Regions from separate parts of the Paenibacillus sp. 1-8 genome, predicted to be linked through region 1. Evidence: riboswitches for the same ligand, from Rfam matches in the RefSeq annotation. Region 1 holds a riboswitch; each other region holds the start of a gene.
The links. A riboswitch is a leader RNA that binds a small molecule or an ion and turns the genes downstream of it on or off. The one in region 1 is predicted to bind glycine.
Positions count from the first base shown of each region.

Region 1 (2,266 bases):
CAAGCACCCTAAATAATTCCCTTTATCCCTTCACATGCATGTTAAAAACCGCCAAAAAATCAGGATAGCCCAAATTGCTGGTAGGCTCATCGAGCAGCAGGAGCGGAGCATCATAGGTACAATTTATGTACGAAATCCATCCTCTAAACAAAAGGAAAACACGTAATTACGCTCGCAAAAAAGACAGCAAAAAATAGCCGCTATGCCAATTCATCGCGACTATTTTTATACAAAATCAAGCGGACAAACACCGCCCTTATTCAGTTATTTAATCTACTTTGCCCCATTATTACTCATTGGCAGTCAACTGCTCGTACTGATCCGCAGACAGCAGCTTGCTTAGTGCTTCCTCCAGATCTTCCCCAATCTTCACTTCGATCATCCAGCCTTTTTCGTAGGGAGATTCGTTCACCAGCTCAGGCGTACTTTCCAACGCTTCATTCACCTTCAACACCGTTCCCGTTACTGGAGCGAACAAGTCGGATACTGTCTTTACCGATTCAATAGTACCAATTTCCGTCCCCTGCTCAATCGCTGCTCCCTCCCCAGGCAGCTCCACAAAAACGATATCGCCCAGTTGATGCTGTGCAAAGTCCGTAATACCGATTCGTACCGTTCCATCCTTTGTACGCTGAACCCATTCATGTTCTTCCGTGTACCACAATTGCTGCTTCACTTCACTCATCCTGCTCCGCCTCGCTTTCATATGGATTACATCGTTTCCCTACCCGTCTATGACAGGTTAAGATTATGACAACTAGAACTATCATGTCAATAATACTAACAAAAATATTTCTCATTACTCCATATATCTTTCTAACTAAAAATACGACAGATTATAACAAACGCTTACATATCCTTATTTATGAATAAAATGTTTTTAATAATATTTTTCATGACATTTTTGTTGACATTTCAAATAAATTTGCGTATTAATGGGTTATAACAAGTGCTTTTGGCAACACCCGATAATTGGAAACGCGGATGAACGTGGAGGGAGAGACTGCCAACACTCGCATCGCTGTTGCCACCTGTAAAACAAGGCAGCAAGCGAGTCGGATCAAGCTGTTACCGGCAGGACCGGATGACGTATAGCTGATCAGAGGCAGCGCCGAAGGAGTAAACCTGCACCGCAGGTGAATCTCTCAGGCAAAAGGACCTCTGCCGGACGCATCTCTGGAGAGCATTCGCTATACAGGCGGATCACCCAAGGGGAAACCCGGTACACGCCGGGGTAACTCTCAGGTATCAAGGACAGAGCTGAAAAAAAGTGTGTGGACTGCCGTTCATACGTTTTTTTCGGCCTGTCTTTTTTGTTTAGCCGATCACACCGGATAGGAGTGGAAAAATGACTAATTTGCGAAAAACGCCACTGCATTCATCCTACAGCACGCTGTCGGGGGTTCGTTGCATTGATTTTGGCGGCTGGGAGCTGCCTGTACAGTTCAGTGGCATTCAAAAGGAACACGAGGCCGTCCGGCAACGTGCGGGATTATTCGATGTATCGCATATGGGTGAATTCTTGATCGAGGGCCAGGAAGCCGAAGCATTTCTGCAACAGGTGACGACGAACGATGTCAGCCAATTGGAGCCGGGCAAGGCCCAATATTCACTCCTGTGTTACCCGGATGGAGGTGTAGTAGACGACCTGCTTGTCTACTACAAAGGGCCGGAGCGTTACATGCTTGTTGTGAATGCCTCCAACATCGATAAGGATTGGGATTGGCTGCTTCGCCATGCGCCTGCATCCGTTCATCTGGAAAACGTATCAGATGCGGTGGCACTGCTGGCGTTGCAAGGACCTGAGGCTGCGCGTATTGCCGCAGCCGTGACAGACACGGACATTACAAAGCTGGCCTCCTTCCGATTCAGCGAGGATGTGCAATTGTTCGGAGCAAAAGCGCTCGTCTCCCGCACCGGATACACGGGGGAAGACGGCTTTGAATTTTATGTGCCTGCTGCGAATGCACCGGCAGTGTGGGACGGATTGCTTCGCATCGGTGAGCCGTATGGTCTGGTTCCCGCTGGACTTGGAGCCCGGGATACACTGCGCTTCGAGGCGCGGCTGCCGCTGTACGGACAGGAGCTGTCCGCCACGATTTCACCGCTGGAAGCTGGTTTAGGCTTCTTCGTCAAGCTGAATAAGGGAGATTTTATCGGCAGAGAGGCTCTGCAACGCCAGAAAGAACAAGGCATTCCGCGCAAGCTGATCGGGCTGGAAATGCTTGACCGTGGCATCCCGCGTGCTCATTACCCCGTGTTCGCG
Region 1 covers NZ_CM149995.1:3,968,984-3,971,249, forward strand. Annotated here, with positions in the region: gene gcvH (glycine cleavage system protein GcvH) at 290-685, opposite strand; glycine riboswitch at 985-1,171, shown strand; glycine riboswitch at 1,172-1,268, shown strand; gene gcvT (glycine cleavage system aminomethyltransferase GcvT) at 1,349-2,266, shown strand, end outside.

Region 2 (2,266 bases), 170 kb from region 1:
AAATGCGAGAACAATTTCATTAATGGTTGAAGTGATAATGCCAATTTGAAGGGTCTGACCTTTGGATAAGGAAATGGCGTTCCGGTTGGGAACGTAATCCAGCTCCTGCATGATTTTTAAAATTTTGCTTCTTGTTTCCTGGCTCACATGGGGGGAATTGTTTAACACTCTGGATACCGTAGCTTTGGAAAAGCCAGCCAGTTTGGCAATTTGATCAAGATTCGACATGATGCTTCTCCTCACATAAGAAAAATACTTGATATGAAACGCGTTACAACGCTTAGGATGCTTATGAGGGCATTACGTCCATTTTATATCATCTGTCAATGCATTTCAAAAAAACAGTTCTTATGATGTGGTATTATTCTGGAAATACTTGCGATATCGTAAAGCTAAGCTTTAGGCCGTTTCCATGCCTCCCTCACTTGGCGTGTGAACACTCTCGATACTTGAAAGGTGTCTCTGATCTGAACATAGGGCAGATGATATCTGGTTGTACTTTTGCCACGATTGAGGAGATTTTGCTGACAATCTAAATATTGGAAAACGACTTTAAACAGCCTTGAAACGACTTCACAAATTTTTCACTTGTAAAAAGCTGAAAGTTTTCTGTATAATAAAAAACAATTTCATATGTCTGGTTGATGTTTGCGGGAGATGGAACGTAAGTTCCGACCGAAGGGGCAAAACTCTCAGGTGCTTGGGCTGATAACAGCAACAAGCGGGACCGTAAACGGACAGAACTCTGGAGAGACCCTTAATTGGGCGCCGAAGGTGCACCGCAGATATCATCTGCTTAAACTCTCAGGCAAAAGGACAGAGACGCGAATAACCTGTGACAGGGTATGCCCTAGGCTTTTTTATGAGCTGTTAGTGGCTGAATTCTGCACAAGATGGTTGTATTTTTTCGTGCCTTTAACCTCTCCAGGAGTCGAATCAGCGGATTTGACTCTTTTTTGTTTTTTAATATGCTGGAGGAGCGGGTTGAAATGAATTTGGTACATGTATTAGAAACGATTAGCAGTTGGATATGGGGTGCCCCTCTGATCATTCTCGTCATGGGAACAGGTCTGTGGCTGACCATACGTTTGAAAATGTTGCAGGTCTTTTGCCTGCCTCTGGCGATCAAGCTGATCGGCAAGGCCCCGAATGAAGGTAGCGGGGATGTCAGCAGCTTTGCGGCCCTGAGTACGGCGCTGGCGGCTACAGTAGGTACAGGAAGTATTGTCGGCGTCGCGACAGCGATAAAACTGGGCGGACCGGGTGCCCTGTTCTGGATGGTTGTTGCAGCCTTTTTCGGGATGGCGACGAAATATGCGGAAGGTGTGCTTGCGGTAAAATACCGGGTGAAGGATCGGAATGGACAATTTTCCGGCGGCCCGATGTATTATATTGAAAAAGGGCTTGGACGCCGCTTTAAACCACTGGCGATGCTGTTCGCCTTTTCCGGAATGCTGGTGGCGTTGTTCGGGATTGGAACATTTCCGCAGGTCAAAGCGATTGTATCCTCGACCGAAAACAGCTTTGGTGTTCCGCCGATTGTAACGGCATTGATCATTGCTACCCTTACGGGACTCGTTACCATTGGAGGGCTCAAAAGCATTGCCAAGGTATCGACCAAAGTCGTTCCCTTCAAAACAGGCTTGTACGTGCTGATCTGTATGATCGTACTGATTCGGTTCGCCGATCAGATTCCTGCCGCACTCGCGCTTGTGCTGCATTCGGCATTTTCCACGACATCTGCGACGGGTGGATTTGCCGGGGCTACAATTATGCTGGCGATGCGCAGCGGGGTAGCCAGAGGGATTTTTGCCAATGAGGCCGGATTGGGAAGCGCACCGATTGCAGCCGCAGCCGCCAAAACCAAATGGCCTGCGGAGCAGGGGTTGATTTCCATGACAGGTGTCTTTATAGATACGATGATTATTTGCGTGATGACCGGGTTGACGTTGCTGGTTAGCGGCGTATGGAGCGGTCCTACCGATGCGGGCTTGATGACGCAGCAAGCTTTCTCCAGCGCATTCCCGCTTGGTGCGGAACTGCTCACAATCATTCTGATTATGTTCGCGTTCACCACCATGCTTGGCTGGAACTACTATGGAGAACGTTGTGTTGAATATTTGCTGGGTGTCAAATGGATTAAGCCGTACCGTTATCTGTTCATTGCACTGGTTGCCGGAGGTGCGTTTATTAAGCTGGATGCGATCTGGTTACTGGCAGATATCTTTAACGCCATGATGGCCTTCCCGAACTTGATTGCACTGCT
Region 2 covers NZ_CM149995.1:4,143,510-4,145,775, reverse strand. Annotated here, with positions in the region: gene AC0WRU_RS18985 (LacI family DNA-binding transcriptional regulator) at 1-228, opposite strand, end outside; glycine riboswitch at 642-718, shown strand; glycine riboswitch at 736-830, shown strand; gene AC0WRU_RS18980 (alanine/glycine:cation symporter family protein) at 990-2,266, shown strand, end outside.
Region 2: it holds a riboswitch for glycine, as region 1 does, so the genes downstream of both, AC0WRU_RS18980 (alanine/glycine:cation symporter family protein) here and gcvT (glycine cleavage system aminomethyltransferase GcvT) in region 1, are expected to answer to the same signal.

Region 3 (2,266 bases), 2.0 Mb from region 1:
TCCCAGCCAAACCGCTCCTGCGCGCTGATGAACACGCCGGGGATGACCCCGCATGAACCCGCGGTAGGCGTGGCAACAATGCGACCCATGGACGCATTGACCTCCGACACGGAGAGGGCGTACGCCATGGCGAGTGCCGAGGCATCGCCGGAGCAGGTTTCCCCTGCGCGCAAATATTCCGCCAGGCGCTTGCCGTCGCCGCCCGTCAATCCGCTGCGGGATACGGTGTCCTGTGTTTGCCCGCGATGAACGGCTTCCTTCATGACTTCATAATAATCAGCCATTTGTCGGAAGATTTCTTCCTCCGGTGTGTTCGTTTCTTGTACCTGTTCCTTGATCATCAGGCGCCCAATCGTAGTGGATTCCTTGGCGCACAAGGCACCTAATTCATGCAGATGGCTAAACCGCATCGGATTCAGCTCCTTTTTTCAAATTAATCATTTTGATTTCATACATATGAGGCAAAGCCCGCAGCTCGGCAATTAATTCAGCCGGAGCGGGGCTATCGGTTTCAATAGCAGTGAGCGCTTCGCCATCCCGGCCTTTGCGATCCACGTGCATGTAGGCAATGTTAATGTTAGCTGCACCCAGCGCCGAAGTCACCGCGCCCAATGTTCCGGGCTTATCCGAGTGAAGAAGCACCAGCGTAGGCAGCTCTCCGGTCAGATTGACCCGGAACTTGTTAAGCTGCTGGACATGAATGCTGCCGCCGCCGATGGAGGAGCCTAGCAGCGTGCGCTGTTCTTCACCCTTCCATAGCTCGAAGCGGACCGTGTTCGGATGGGGGGCGGGCAGTCCGCTGACAGCGAACTCTACTTCCATCCCGGCTTGCTCTGCACATTGCTCCGCATCCGGAATCCGGTGGTCGTCTGTATCGTAATTCAGCAGTCCGGCAATGAGTGCCAGGTCTGTGCCGTGTCCCTTGTACGTATCGGCAAATGAGCCGTACAGCGTCAGGCGGGCACGGTCAGGTTGCGTACCAAGCCAGTGTCGGGCAACGCGTGCGAGCCGCACTGCGCCTGCGGTATGCGAGCTGGAGGGTCCAGTCATAGCCGGACCGATAATGGAAAATACATCTTTGAAACGCATGGTGTGGCCCCCTGTATGTTTGAATACCATAGTATATGGTGTTGCCGCGCCCTTGCGCGGGTGTGACAGTTTCTAATGCTAACGCAGCATGTAAGCACAAAAAAGGACAGGATAAGGAAATTTCCCTTATCTCTGTCCTCGTTACCTGAGAGTTTCGTGCGGTGTACTACCGCCTTACCCCTTGGGTGGCTTGCGCTCTCTCCAGAGTTGCGTCAGATGGCGATACATGGACCTGAGAGATTATCCGCCAGCCGGGTGCTGGCGTCTTGCTCCTTCGGTGCCGCCGGGATGTGCTTCCCGGACAGACTCTCCCGTCATCTTCATTCGCGTATACCGTTCAACATTTCCTCCTAAGCGTAATGTATGCCATGCCCGGTGTCAATCACAGGTTGAAATTTTACATAATCAGGTACCTTCTCAATAAAAAAGATTAAATTTTACATAATTATGGATGAAAACAGGAAGGAATTAGAAGGTTGATAGCTAATCTGATAGAGGACAAGCTAATTTATGGAATAATGGGAGGGACATTTACGTATGGTAAAAGGTTTCCGGTTCACAGGTTCACGCTTAAAAGGAATGCTGCATCTGGCGGCAATCGTATCACTGCTGGTAGGACTCTTCGTTCCATTCGGCCAGGTCAAGGCAGAGGGCGCGTTGACGGTAGCGGAAGCGCTTCAGCGTCAAAGCAGCGGAGGTACGGTGACGGTAGAAGGCTACGTCGTAGGACATGCCACCGGATCGAAAACGGCTAATTTCTCTGCCCCGTTTGCAAACGATTTTAACGTACTGATTGCGGATCAGGCGAGTGAACGTAATACGTCTAATCTGTTAAATGTACAACTGACATCCGCGTATAGAGGAGCATTCGGGCTGTCAGGCCATCCTGAGCTGATCGGCAGTAAAATTCGCGTGACGGGTGCGCTCGGTGCCTATAACAATTTTGGCGGCGTGAAAAGCCCAAGCGCTGTGGAGCTGGTAAGCGGAAGCGAGCCTGGAAATCCTGGTGATCCGGGCGAACCTGATCCTGGTACCCCGGGTCAACCCGGTACGACATTACCGGATGGAAAAGGCAAAAAAGTACTGTTTGATAATACGCACGCACAGACAGCCGGAGCAGCAGATTGGGTTATTGATGGAGCCTTTTCCGATTTTGCGGGCGGACTGCGTAATGCAG
Region 3 covers NZ_CM149995.1:533,864-536,129, forward strand. Annotated here, with positions in the region: gene sdaAA (L-serine ammonia-lyase, iron-sulfur-dependent, subunit alpha) at 1-410, opposite strand, end outside; gene sdaAB (L-serine ammonia-lyase, iron-sulfur-dependent subunit beta) at 400-1,089, opposite strand; glycine riboswitch at 1,300-1,413, opposite strand; gene AC0WRU_RS02490 (DUF6359 domain-containing protein) at 1,627-2,266, shown strand, end outside.
Region 3: it holds a riboswitch for glycine, as region 1 does, so the genes downstream of both, sdaAB (L-serine ammonia-lyase, iron-sulfur-dependent subunit beta) here and gcvT (glycine cleavage system aminomethyltransferase GcvT) in region 1, are expected to answer to the same signal.